2 regions of the Brooklawnia cerclae genome follow, and region 1 is predicted to be linked to the other one. Evidence: riboswitches for the same ligand, from Rfam matches in the RefSeq annotation. Region 1 holds a riboswitch; the other holds the start of a gene.

Evidence for each region. A riboswitch is a leader RNA that binds a small molecule or an ion and turns the genes downstream of it on or off. The one in region 1 is predicted to bind thiamine pyrophosphate.
Region 2: another riboswitch for thiamine pyrophosphate. It lies ahead of FB473_RS01130 (ECF transporter S component); the one in region 1 lies ahead of thiM (hydroxyethylthiazole kinase).

Annotation. Positions count from the first base shown of each region.
Region 1 covers NZ_JAAMOZ010000001.1:1,452,598-1,459,522, forward strand. Annotated here, with positions in the region: gene FB473_RS18580 (cysteine hydrolase family protein) at 1-192, opposite strand, end outside; gene FB473_RS06695 (MOSC domain-containing protein) at 151-696, shown strand; gene thiD (bifunctional hydroxymethylpyrimidine kinase/phosphomethylpyrimidine kinase) at 737-2,170, opposite strand; gene thiE (thiamine phosphate synthase) at 2,167-2,835, opposite strand; gene thiM (hydroxyethylthiazole kinase) at 2,832-3,662, opposite strand; TPP riboswitch at 3,655-3,750, opposite strand; gene FB473_RS06715 (methyltransferase domain-containing protein) at 3,839-4,600, shown strand; gene FB473_RS06720 (DUF1345 domain-containing protein) at 4,772-5,428, shown strand; gene FB473_RS06725 (DoxX family protein) at 5,503-5,916, opposite strand; gene FB473_RS06730 (ABC-F family ATP-binding cassette domain-containing protein) at 5,954-6,925, opposite strand, start outside.
Region 2 covers NZ_JAAMOZ010000001.1:231,914-238,838, reverse strand. Annotated here, with positions in the region: gene FB473_RS01140 (NAD(P)-dependent alcohol dehydrogenase) at 1-1,004, shown strand, start outside; gene FB473_RS01135 (phospholipase D-like domain-containing protein) at 1,015-2,652, opposite strand; TPP riboswitch at 2,941-3,050, shown strand; gene FB473_RS01130 (ECF transporter S component) at 3,097-3,744, shown strand; gene FB473_RS01125 (ABC transporter ATP-binding protein) at 3,755-5,239, shown strand; gene FB473_RS01120 (energy-coupling factor transporter transmembrane component T family protein) at 5,236-6,027, shown strand; gene FB473_RS01115 (nucleoside/nucleotide kinase family protein) at 6,029-6,622, shown strand; gene FB473_RS01110 (hypothetical protein) at 6,807-6,925, shown strand, end outside.

The DNA of each region.
Region 1 (6,925 bases):
CGCCGCGAGACCGTCCATGAGGCGCACAAACCCGGACGCCGGATCGAACGCGCTGCCGGTGCCCGGTTCGGCATGCAGCACCCACGCCACTTCGTGGCCGAGCGCTCGGGCCGTACCGACCAGCCGGTCCGCTCGCCTACACTCACCCCCATGGGTCAGTTGCTCGCCGCGTGCGTCGTCCGCAGGCTTCACGACGATCCCGGCAAGGTCGGCACGACGGCGATCGACAAGGGTCCGGTCGAGGGGCCGGTGAAGGTCGGCACGCTCGGGCTCTACGCCGACGTCCAGGCCGACCGTCGGCACCACGGCGGCGAGTCACAGGCGGTCTATGCCTACGCGGACGAGGACGCCGCATGGTGGGCGTCCGAGTTGGGCCGCGACATCCCGCCCGGCTACTTCGGCGAGAACATCCGGGTGGCGGGCCTGGAGGTCTCGAATGCGATCGTCGGGACGCGATGGCTCATCGGTGGGTCGGTCGAACTCGAGGTGACCAAACCGCGCACGCCGTGCATGACCTTCGCACGGTGGATCGGGGAGGACGGCTGGGTACGGCGCTTCTCGGATGCCCGGCGGCTCGGGACCTACCTGCGCGTGGTCCGGACGGGAAGCATCAGCGCCGGTGACGCCGTCGAGGTCGTCCACATCCCCGAGGGTGCGCCGACGATCCTCGATCTCTACGACGGCGTGAAGGGCTGAGCACGCCTCGCTTCTGCGAGTCGGCACCGGGGTGGTTCGATCAGGACCGGCGCGTCGGAGCGAGGAAGAAGTCCAGTTCGTGGCGCATGGAGCGCTCGAATCCTGCCCGCATCCGTGCGCGCTGCTCGATGCCCGCGTCCTGGGCGGCCCGGTCGGTGATGGCGATGGCAGTTCTTGTCGCCTCGTCGAAGGCGGGATCCGCATAGGTGCGGAGCCAGTCGTGGTACGGGTGTGCCGCGTGGTCGGACGACACCATCCGCCGTCCGAGGTCGGCGTACAGCCAGAAACACGGCAACAGTGCCGCGACGATCTCGGCGTAGGCGCCGGTGCCGGCGACGGCATGCAGGTGGTTGGTGTAGGCCAGCGTCGTCACGCCCGGTTCGTGCACGGCGCCGTCGAGGTAGGAGCGGTGCAGCTGGGTCTCGGTGGTCAGAGCGTTCTGGGCGCATTGTGCCCAGAACGCCTGTTCGGTGATCGTGGGCGCCAGCGCGCTGGCCCGTGCGAGCACCCGGGAGTAGTCCGCGAGGTAGAGGGCGTCCTGTGCCAGATACCACCGGAACCGGGCTTGATCGAGTGAACCGTCCTGGAGGCCGCGGATGAACTCGCACTCGTCGACCCGGGCACGGACGTCGTTCGTCAGCGCCCAGACGCCGTCGCACCAGCCCGCACCGGGCAGGTGCGGGCGAAGCTCGTGGAAATGATCGACGGGTCCGTTCCCGTGCCCGACGTGGAGGCTCTCACCGTGCTCGATCGCCCCGACGAGCCAGGCCTTCGCCCGGACGAGCGCGTCCGGCCACGACAGCCCGGACGCTGCGAGGGTGGCCATCGCCGACGACAGGGAACAGCCGGTGCCATGGGTGGTGCTGGTGGGGACCCTCCGGCCGACGATCGTGGTCGTCCCGCTCGCGGTGACGATCGCGTCCGGGCAGTCGTCCGACGGAAGGTGGCCCCCCTTGAGCAGCACGGTCGTGCCGCTGCTCGACGCGAGCCCGGTCGCCTGGACGACGGCCTCGTCCCAGGTGGTCGCGGGCGTGGCGCCGGCCAGGACGGCGAGCTCGGGGATGTTGGGGGTGATCAGGTCGACCCGGGTGCACAGATCACGGATCGCATCCGTGGCCCGGCGGTCGATGAGCGCATCGCCGCTGGTGGCGACCATGACCGGGTCGAGGACGATGATCGGCGGTCTGGTGCGTGACAGCCAGTCCGAGACGACGGCGATCAGCGGGGCCGAATGGAGCATGCCCAGCTTGACCGCGTCGATCCGGACGTCGTCGCTCACCGCCTCGAGCTGCTCGGTCAGGAACTCCACCGGCGGCACGTGCACGGCTCGGACGCCCTGGGTGTTCTGCGCGACGAGCGCTGTCACGACGGCCATGCCGTAGCCGCCGAGCGCTCCGATCGACTTGAGATCGGCGTGGATGCCGGCCCCGCCCGTCGGGTCGGTGCCGGCGATGCTCAGCACGCGCGGGATCATCGCGGAACCGCCTGCGCTGCGACCTGAATCCCGTCACGAAGATCCCGTGCCGCCCGTGTCGGGTCGTCTGCGTGGCAGATCGCCGAGACGACGGCGACTCCCGCGGCTCCCACCGCGCGGAGCACCGGCACGTCCGCCGGGACGATGCCGCCGATCGCGACACAGGGCAGGGGAGAGGCGGCCGCGAACGCGGCGAATCCGTCGACACCGAGCACCGGTGGATGGTCGGGTTTCGAATCCGTCGCGTGAATCACCCCGACCCCGAGATAGTCGACGGTCCCGGTCGGCATCGTCCTCGCTTCGGCCAAGTGGGACGCGGTGTTCGCGGTCCAACCGATCAGCGCGGTCGGCCCGAGCACTCTTCGTGCGGTGGTGGGCGAGATGTCGTCCTGCCCGACATGGACGCCGTCGACCCTGGCACCGGCATCGATGGCGGCGAGTGCCACGTCGACGCGATCGTTCACGATCAGCGCGGCTCGTCCCCGAGTGATCTGTGACAACGCGCATGCCTGGGCGATCAGCTGCCGCGCGCTTGCGTGCTTTGCACGGAGCTGGACCACCGTGACGCCGCCGGTGAGGGCGTCGGCGACGACGTCGACGAGACGCGGGAACGGGAGTTCCTCGTCGGTGACCAGATGAAGCCCGAGATCGAACCGCCCGGTCATCGCAGGGCCTCGATCGCCGAGGCATCGAGCGGATGCCGGACAACACGGCCGGGTTCTTCGAGCGAGGACGGCTCGAGTGCCGCAAGCGCGTCGAGGAATCCCACGGCGAAGCTTCCCGGCCCGTCCGCGCGAGCGGCGGCTGTCTCCGAGGCCGCCGCGTACACGGCCGAAGCGGCGACGGCCGAGGACAGCGGCGTGCACACACCGAGGAAGGCGGCCATCACCGCCCCCAGCGAGCAGCCGCCCCCCGTCACCCGGGTCAGCAGGGCGTCGCCGCCGTGGACGCGGACGATCACAGCGCCGTCGGTGATGATGTCGACCGGGCCGGAGACGGCGACCACCGCACCCGACCGACGCGCGATCGTCGTGGCTGCCGCCAACGCGGTCTCGGGGGAGTCGGTCGCGTCGACGCCTCGTCCGCCTTCACCGGTTCCCGCGAGCGCGAGTATCTCCGAGGCATTGCCCCGGACGATCGCGGGACGACCGGCCAGCAACTGCGAGGCCAGAGCGGTTCGCACGGGCAGGACTCCGATCGCGACCGGGTCGAGCACCCATCGACGAGTGGCGGCGGGTACCTCGGCCGCTGCCGCGCGCTGCTCCGAGGTGGGTGTTCCGAGGTTCACCAGCACCCCGTCCGCGATCGAGGCGAAGAGCCCCGACTCGGCGGGGATGTCGACCATCGCGGGGGTCGCCCCGAGTGCCAGGAGCACATTCGCCGTGAAGCCGGTGACCACCGAGTTGGTGATGCACTGGACTAGGGGGTTGTGGGCGCGGAGCAGGCTAAGGGCCTCACCCGGTGATGATGTGGACGATATGACAGCGTTCATCGCTTGACTTCCCTTCGCGAGTCCTAACTCGATCAGGTTCTACGGGTGTGATCTCAGCCCCTGAACACGGGCACCCCGAATCAAAGCGTCACTCTAGCAGCCCTCGCACCACGTGGAGCGCGGGGCGGTGTGCCGGGGGCCTGTCGGCGGCGACCGGTGCGCCGTAGACTCGGCGCGTGGCCACGACGGAGGAGATGTCGAGATCGTTCGGCCGTGCGGCCGAGGCGTACGAGTCAGGCCGGCCTGACTATCCGCGGGACGCGGTGGAGTGGATGCTCGAACCCGTCGCGGGGGAGGGGTCCCGTGTCCGGGTCGCCGATGTCGGTGCCGGCACCGGCAAACTCACCAGGGCCGTCACGGCGTTGGGACACGATGTGGTCGCGATCGATCCCGACCCCCAGATGCTCGATGTGCTCGGACGCGTGGTCGCGGGTGTACGGGCCTTCGTCGGCTCGGCCGAGAGCATCCCTCTTCCCGATGCTTCGGTGGATGCTGTCGTACTCGGCCAGGCATGGCACTGGGTCGAACCTGTGACGGGTTCCAGGGAAGTCGCCCGGGTGTTGCGGCCGGGCGGGGTCCTCGGCCTGATCTGGAACATCCGCGACGGGACGACACCGTGGGTCAGACACCTGACCGACATCATGGGCGGAAGCCACGCGGAGCGCATGCTCGCCGCGTCCCCGCCGGAGGTTGCCGAACCGTTCGGAGTGCTCGAATCGACCCAGTGGCGTTGGTCCTGGCCCGTCACGCGCCGCGGGATCTACGACCTGGCCCATTCGCGCAGTTCAGTCATCACCGCGCCGGAAGCCGACCGCGCGCGCATGGATGCACAACTCGGTGAGCTACTCGGCGACCTCGGGACGACCGAGGATGCGGCCATCGAGCTTCCGTACGTCACGACGGCGTTCCGCGCCGTGCTCCCGGGCGCCCACGACTGAGTCCCCTCGTGGTGCTCCGGTGGCTGTTCACGCGGGCCGCGTGACCTCCCGCGGGTCGTGTCGCTTCCCGCGGGCCGTACATCACCTGCGTGAGTACGCGACGCCCGCGGGAGCCGGGGTCGCTGTTCCCGCGGGCCGCCTGGATACGCGGCCGCATCTACGCTGGGGCGTGTGAGCGAGCGAGCTTCGGCGTCCGGCATGGGGGTGAACCTCGCACGGATCGTGGTCATGGCCCTGGTGGGCGCCTGTACGGGGATCGCGGTCAGCAGGCTGCTCGACTGGCCGTTCGTGATCGTCGCGGGCTGGGGCGCCGGCTGCCTGGTGTACGTCGTGTGGGTCTGGGTCGCTGTGTGGGGCTTCGACGCCGAGCGGACGCGCAGTCATGCTCGGCGTGAGGAACCGGTGCGGGCCATCAGCGACGGCCTCATACTCTCGGCCAGCCTCGCCAGCCTTGTCGCGGTGCTGCTCCTGTTGCTGCACTCCTCCTCCCAGGCGGAGACGCGAGCCACCGCGGCGATCTTCGCCGTCACCAGCGTGGCGCTCTCGTGGGTGCTCGTCCACACCCTGTACGCGTTGCGCTACGCGCGGGAGTACTACAGCGAACCGACCGGCGGCATCTCGTTCAACCAGGCCGAGCCGCCCCAGTACAGCGATTTCGCCTACCTCGCGTTCTGCCTGGGGATGACCTTCCAGATCTCCGACACGAACCTGTCCAGCACGCGGCTGCGCAAGATCGTGCTGTCGCACACCCTGCTGTCGTACCTGTTCAACACGGTCGTGATCGCGGCCACAGTCAACCTGGTCATCAACCTCGCGACGGCGGTGTGACGGTCTCGGGTGCAGTGTCGCGTCCTGGTGCTCGGGAACGAGCCGGCTCGATCCCAAGGACGATCGACGCGGCGTCAGCCGAGGACGACGAGGAACCCCAGGACGGCGCTGACCACCGCGAGGACACCGAGCACGACGGCCGGGGTCGGCGCCTCCTTGCGGCGGAGATGCACCGCGACCGCACCCACCATGGTGATGGCGAGCCCGACCGCGGCCAGAGGCGTGAGGATCGGGGCAATACCCGTTGCCAGAGGAAGGACGAGTCCCAGTGCACCGAGGATTTCCGCCGACGCGATCAGCTTGATGACACCGGCGGAGAAGTCGTCCACCCAGGCCATTCCCGTGGTGCGCAGGGTCTCCCTGCTCCTGGTGAGTTTCGTGCCGCCGGCCATGAGGAAGGCGATCGCCAGCACGACATTGACTATCCACAACGCGATCTGCATGATGTGGTTCCCCTTGCCCTCGATCGCGGGACTGCACTGACGCATGTCATTCCAGCACATGACGGACGAAACGCTAGCGGTTTCAATCATCTGCTCCCGTGTGCGCCTGTGAACAGCTGTTCCTGTCGAGTTCCAGCACCGTGTCGATACCGATCCGCCGGAGGAACGCATCGTCATGACTGACCACCAGGAGCGCTCCCCTGTACGCGTCGAGTGCCTCGGCCAGCTGCTCGACGCTGGTGAGGTCGAGGTTGTTCGTGGGCTCGTCCAGGACGAGCAACTGGGCGGGCGGGTCGGCGAGCAGCAGCCGGGCGACGGCGACCCGGAAGCGCTCCCCGCCCGACAACGTGCCCACCGGACGATCGACGCTGTCACCGCGGAGCAGCAGCCTGGCGAGCTGGTTGCGGACCGTCCCCGCCGGAAGCCCCGCCGCGACGGCTCGCACGTTGTCCAGGGCACTGGCCTGATCGTCCAGCCCGTCCAGTCGTTGGGGCAGGTAGCCGACGCGGTCGGTCAGCAGCGACCCCGACGGACCGCCGGGCATGGGTGGCCGACCGTGGACGAGGTGCTCGATCAGTGTCGTCTTCCCGGAGCCGTTGGGGCCCGTGATGGCGACGCGCTCGGGTCCCTGGACCACCACCACGCGGCCTGCGTCCCGGATCTCGGCCATCCGCCGCCCGCGTGGCACGCCGGGATCGGGAAGCACGAGGCGGATGTGGTCGTCCTCCCTCACGCGCGCGTCGGCGGCGTCAAGCGCGGCCTGCGCAGACTGCACCTTGTCGTCCAGTGTGGAGCGCAGCGCGGCCGCTGACACCTGGGCCTTGCGTGCGAGGCTGCCCGCGAGGATGCGCGGCAGGCCGCCGTCCCGCTGTTGCTTACGCCCCGTGCGCTCCCGATGCGCCAGTTTCGTCTCGGCCTCGACGCGCTGGCGCTTCTCGGCCTTCAACGCCTGTTGGGCGGAGCGCGCCTGCTGGACGGCGGCAGCCTGCGCCTGGTCCAGATGTTCCTTCCAGGCGCTGTAGGGGCCACCGAACGTCTCCAGGCGTCCGTCGTA
Region 2 (6,925 bases), 1.2 Mb from region 1:
TGCTCGTGGAGGTGGCAGCCTGTGGCGTCTGTCACACCGACGACGTGGTGAAACACCAGCTCATACCCGTTCCGTTGCCGGCTGTGCTCGGCCATGAGGGCAGCGGCACCGTGCTCGAGGTCGGAGCCGGGGTCGACGACCTGCGGCCCGGCGATCACGTCTGCTTCTCGTACGGCTCGTGCGGACGCTGCCCCGAGTGCCTGGCGGCGCGACCGTTCCAGTGCGAGCGGTTCAACGCCATCAACTTCGGGGGCACGATGCCCGACGGGACGACCCGCCTGTCCCACGGGGGCGGGCCGGTCTCCAGCTTCTTCGCACAGTCGGCCTTCGCCCGCCACGCGGTGGTGCACCGCAACGGTCTGGTCCGGCTGGATCCTGACGTCGACCTCCATCTCGCCGCGCCATTGGGCTGCGGCATCCAGACCGGAGCCGGAGCCGTGCTGAACCGGCTGCGCCCGACCGTGGGCTCGTCCATCGCCGTGTTCGGCTGTGGCACCGTGGGCATGAGCGCCATCATGGCCGCGAGACTGGCCGGCTGCGCCCAGATCGTGGCCGTCGGTGGGAACCCCGCCAGTCTGGAACTCGCCGAGGAACTGGGGGCGACCGCGACGGTCAACCGTCACGAGCACCCCGACACCGCCGCGCGGGTCAAGCAACTGACCGGTGGCGTCCACTACGCCATCGACACCAGCGGCGTGTCCTCCATGGTCAGGAGCGCCCTGGCAAGTTGTCGTCCGGGAGGCACCGCCGTGGTTCTGGGTGCCACGGGCGACCTCACCATCAATGTCCAGGCCGAGCTCATGGGCGACAACAAGAGCCTCATCGGCATCGTCGAAGGTGAGGCCGTGCCCGCATTGTTCATACCGATCCTGCTCGAATACCACCGTCAGGGCCGATTCCCCTTCGACCGGCTGATCAGGTTCTACTCCTTCGACCAGATCAACCAGGCCGTGGACGACTCGGCCTCGGGCAAGGTGATCAAGGCCGTACTCACGATGTGCTGACGAGCCGGGCTCACATCAACGGCGAGAACGTCCGCAACGCCAACCAGATCGCCCGGCGCCACCAGGGGGCCGCCCGTACCTCGGCCAGAGTGACGCGACGCGAGACGGCGATCGTCGCGTCGAAGTCTGCACTCATCGCCGCGATCGCCTCCGTACGATACATCCACACGGCGTTCTCCTGGTGCAGGTAGAAACTGCGGAAATCAAAGTTGATCGTCCCGATGATGGCGAGTTCGCCGTCCACCACCATCTGCTTGGCGTGCAGGAATCCGGGCGTGTACTCGTACACCTCGACGCCCGCCTCGACCAGCGGACGATAGTTCGACCTGGTGACGGCGTAGACGTACTTCTTGTCGGGGATGCCCGGGGTGATGATTCGTACCCTGACCCCCGACGAGGCCAGCGACGCCAGCACGTTGATCATCTCGTTGGTGGGGACGAGGTACGGGGTCATCAGGTCGACCCGCTGGTCGGCGCGGCCCAGCAGGTTGCGGTAGGCCGCCCAGCCGAGCGAGACGTCGTCGAACGGGGTGTCGTCGTAACTGACCACGATGCCCGAGCCCGACGCCAGCGCGGCGACCTCGTCCTCCGGCGGGCTCAGCGCCGCCAGGTCGGTGTGCTCGCCGGTCACGAGGTCCCAGACGGTGAAGAACAACGCGGCCAGCCCCCATGCGCCGGGGCCCGCGAGCCGGATCGTCGTGTCCTTCCAGTGCCCGAACCGCTCACGCTGATTGATGTACTCGTCGGCGATGTTGATGCCGCCGGTGAACCCCACCAAGCCGTCGACGACGAGGATCTTGCGGTGGTCACGATTGTTGTAGCGCAACGTGAGGCCCGGCCCGAACTTGTTGACCGGCTGGACACGGATGCCCGCCCTCGTGAGATCGCGGACGAACCCGGAGGGCAGGTTCCAGATCGAGCCGAGGTCATCGTACATGAACCGCACGTCGACGCCCTCGGCGGCCTTGCGCCTGAGCACGTCGAGGGTACGGCGCCACATGACCCCCTCGGAGACGATGAAATACTCACAGACGATCCACCGCTCGGCCCGCTCGAGCGCCTCCAAGATCGCCTCGAACGCCTCCTCACCCACGGGATAGTAGGTCGTCCGCGTACCCTCGTACGGCACGAAAGGCCCTACGTTGGACAGGAAGGCGATCTGCCTGGCCGCGTCGGGCTCCACGCTGACGACCGGTGCGAGCTCGTCGCCTCCGGGCATCTCGCGAGGTTCCTGGCCCTCGCGCCCCGGCAGCACCAGCAGCCTGCCGGGTGCGCTCACCTGGTCGATCTGGGCGAGATCCTGCAGCGCCCGGTAGCGGGCGAGCTGCCGGCGGGTGCCCGTGCGCGAGCCGAAGAGCAGGTAGAAGACCCCTCCCACCAGCGGCACCAGCATGATCGGGATGGCCCAGGCGAGCTTGTACTCGATCTGCATGCGGGAGTTGAGGATGAACACCAGCACACCGAGGCTGATAAGGAGAGACACCGTGCCCACCCAGGGCGCCGACTCGGCGCCGGTCAGGAGGACGAAGGCGAAGACGAAGATCTGTGCCGCGAGCGCCAGAGCCGTGATCGCCACCCTGGCCCAGACAGCGAGAAAACGCTGACCCGCGTGGTGGGGGCGGGGGCTCGCCAGCTCGGTCGACGGCATGTCGCCCAGTATCCCGCAGGCGGGCGGCCCCGCGCGGTTGGACGCGGCGGTGACCGGGGCTCGTCCGGGTTTTCGTGGTCGGCACCCGGGGCACGCAAGCGATTCCGTCCCTCACGCGGCCCGCCTGACCTCGCGCGGGCGTCGTCGCTTCCCGCGGGCCGTACACCACCCGCGGGAGCACACGGCACTCGCGTGAATGACACCGCACCCGCGGGAGCACACACCGCAGCGAGGCGGCACCCGGGGCACACGAAGCACCTGGCCGGGCGCCCCCGCTTCGGCTAACATGTCCACAGACACGGGAGCCCGGTGAACCGGGCTGAGAGGAGGGCTTCCAGCCCTCGACCGTCAAACCTGATCTGGGTCATGCCAGCGCAGGGAGACTCTCTTCGGGGTCGTTGGTCGACTCCAAACCCGTGCCCGGATCCTTGAGGAGGGCACACAATGACAACGAATACACCGGCGACGAACACGGACGAGAGCACACCGCTCACGTCGAACCGCTCCTGGCGAGTGGTCGACATCGTCGTCGCAGCCGTGCTCGGCGTAGCCACCGGCCTGATCTTCTTCGGCTGGAACACCGTCGGGTACGCCTGGTTCCAGGCCATGGACGCGATCACCCCGGGCCTCGGCGGGATCGCCGCGGGCATCTGGTTCCTCGGCGGGCCGCTCGGCATGCTCGTGATCCGCAAGCCGGGGGCCGCGATCTTCGTCGAACTGGTCGGCGCCGTCACATCAGCGCTCATCGGCAATGTGTGGGGCATCAGCACGCTCTACTCGGGCCTGGCACAGGGGATCGGCGCCGAGATCGTCTTCCTGGCCTTCGCCTACCGCAACTACCGCCTGCCCGTCGCCCTGCTGTCCGGTGCCCTTGCGGGCGTCGGAGCCTGGACCCTGGAGCTGTTCACCAGCCCCAACCTGCCCAAGGGCTTCACCTTCAACGCGATCTACCTCGTGTGCACCGCGGTCTCGGGTGTCGTCCTGGCAGGGCTCGTGGGCTGGCTGGTCGTCCGGGCGCTGGCTCGTACCGGCGTGCTGAGCCGTTTCGCGTCCGGGCGGGACGAGCAGGCCCGGGCCGAGACCGCCGCCTGATCGTCGTCGCATGATCACTGCGGACGACTGGGGCTGGCGCTATGCCGGGCGTTCCTCGTGGGCCGTCCGCGGAGCGAGCCTCCACATCGCCGACGGGGAGCGGGTGCTCCTGCTCGGGGCGAGCGGGTCGGGCAAGTCGACCCTGCTCGCCGCGCTCGCCGGCGTCCTCGGGGGCGCCGACGAGGGAACGGAGACGGGCAGGCTTCTCATCGACGGAAAGCATCCCTCCCGCCTGAGGGGCCGGGTCGGCCTGGTCATGCAGGACCCGGAGTCGCAGGTCGTGCTCGCCCGGGTCGGCGACGACGTCGCGTTCGGCTGCGAGAACCTCGGCATGTCACCCGAACAGATCTGGCCGCGGGTGCACCAGGCCCTCGACGCGGTGAACCTGCCGCTGTCGCTGGAACATCCCACGGGCGCGCTGTCGGGCGGCCAGAAGCAACGGCTCGCCATCGCCGCCGCGCTCGCGATGCAACCGGCGCCCGGCGATCCCGGGGGAAGCACGCCCATCCTCTGTCTGGACGAGCCCACGGCGAACCTCGACCCACAGGGCATCCGGGAGGTCCGGGACGCGATCGGGCGCGTCGTGGCCGACCGGCGGACGACCCTGGTCGTCGTCGAGCACCGTATCGATCTGTGGGCCGACCTGGTCGATCGGATCATCGTGCTCGGTCCGGGAGAGGTGATCGCCGATGGTCCCGCGGCCCAGGTGCTCCGCGATCAGACCGAGACGCTGCTGGCCGCCGGGGTATGGGTGCCGGGCGTCCCCACAGGCCTTGACCCGCGAACGACCCCGGCGTCCCCGGGACCGGTGCTGGTCACCGAGCACCTGCGAACCGGCTACGAGGCCTCCCACCCGGTGAGCGACGATCTGCGAGTCGCCGTCCCCGAGGGCCTGAGCACCGTGATCACCGGCCCCAACGGCGCCGGCAAGTCGACCCTGGCACTCACACTGGCGGGGCTGCTCCGGCCACTCGGTGGGAAGGTGATCGCGGGCCCCTCGCTGCGTCCCACCCATCGGGGACGACACCTGGTCCCCGCCGACCCCCACACCTGGACGAGCCGAGACCTCCTCACCCGCCTCGGCACGGTCTTCCAGCAGCCGGAGCACCAGTTCGTCGAGCGCAGCGTCCGGGCCGAACTGGCCGTCGGGCTGCGAGCGCTCGGCTGGGACACCGGGCGCGCCCAGGCCAGGGTGGACGAGCTGCTGAGCGTCCTGCACCTCGAAGCACATGCGGACGCCAACCCCTTCACCTTGTCGGGTGGCGAACAGCGCCGGCTCAGCGTCGGCACGGTGCTGGCCACGAGTCCGCAGGTGATCGTGCTGGACGAGCCGACGTTCGGCCAGGATCGCAACACCTGGAGCGATCTGGTCGGGCTCGTGCGGGGCATCCTCGACGAGGGCCGGACGATCGTGTCGGTCACCCACGACCGGGACTACCTGGACGTCCTCGGCGAGCACGAGATCTCCCTCACGGCCGAACGGATCGCGGCATGACCGTGGACCCGGCCCCGCACCTGCGGCAGCCCACCCGACTCGACCGGCTCAACCCCGTCACCCGGCTCGCGCTGGCGATTCTGGCGTCCGTGCCGATCCTAGCCACCCTTGACCTAGTCAGCGCCGGGACGATGCTCGTCTGTCAGCTGATCGCCTTCCTCGCCTGCGGGGTACCTGCCCGACGGCTGGCCCGCAGGCTCGCGCCGCTGCTGCTGATCGCCCCGATCGGCGCGATCAGCATGGCGCTGTACGGCAAGCCCGGCGGGCGTATCTGGGCCCATTGGTGGCTGCTGACCGTCAGCGACGACTCGCTGGTCATGGCCGGAGCGGTCTTCCTGCGCATCCTCGTGCTCGGCACCGCCGCGATCGTCCTGGTCGGTGGCGCCGACCCCACCCGGATGGCCGACGGCATGGCCCAGATCGTCCGCCTGCCGGAGCGTTTCGTGCTCGGGACGCTGGCCGGGGTGCGCATGATCGGCCTGTTCGCCGAGGACTGGCGGACGATGACGCTGGCCCGCAGGGCCCGCGGCCTGGGTGATGCCGGACGCGTCCGCAGATTCGCGACCATGGCGTTCGCGCTGCTGGTGTTCGCGATCCGGCGCGGCACGAAACTCGCCACCGCGATGGAAGCCCGCGGCTTCGGCGGCAAGCAGAAACGCACCTGGGCGCGCCCATCCTCGCTAGGCCTGCCCGACCTGGTGGGGCTGCTGGTCACGCTGGCGATATGCGCGCTGTCGATCGGGTTGGCAGTGCGCATGGGCACGTTCTGGTTCGTCGGGTGGTCGTGACATGCCCGAGACGACCGATGCGAGGACGATCGAGCTTCCCGGCGACTGGCCGCTGCTGGTGGACGATGTGCTCACCGCCGCGGCCGACCGCCGGCCGGTCGTCCTGCTCGACGGGGGCTCCGGCTCGGGCAAGACCACGCTCGCCCGGGCGCTGCGCCGCGAACTGGCCGCACGCCTGGGCCCCGTACAACTCGTCAGCCTGGACGACTGCTACCCCGGTTGGCACGGCTTGGCGCTGGCGTCCCAGTGGGTCTGGCAGACGATCCTGGCCCCCGACGAGCCCGGGCATCCCACATGGGACTGGCGCCACGACGAGGTGTCGGGCTGGGTGCCGCTCGATCCCGAGCGGCCGATCATCGTCGAAGGTTGCGGGGCGATCAGCATCCGCAGCGCACCGCTGGCCTCCTCCCGCCTGTGGTACGAGGTGTCGGCGGACGAGCGGAAGCGCCGCGCCCTCGGCCGCGGCGACGGCGACGGCTTCCGGCCCTGGTGGGACGACTGGGCTGAGCAGGAGGCGGCGCTGTGGTCGGTGAACCGACCCTGGCGGCTGGCCGACTGGGTGGTGCACGGCGACCTGGAGGCATCTCCCGATTAGGGAAACGCTGATCAACGATCCCTGAGCCTGTCGAAGGGTCGTGAAACTGCCGTCCGGCAACGGGCTTCGACAGGCTCAGCCAGCGTTGCCCGCATTGATCAGCGTTTCCCTGATTCGCAACGGAGTTATCCACAGGTTTGAGCTGCCCCTTTCGAGCGAGCGCTTCACCCGGAAGGCTTGGCCCATGCACCCCCGCAAGCGAATCCCGGCCGAGCTGCTGATGCTCGCCGACCAGCAGGCTCACTACCACCTGGTGCGAGGCCGGGTCACCCTGCGCTACGGCTGGATGGACTGCACGGAGCG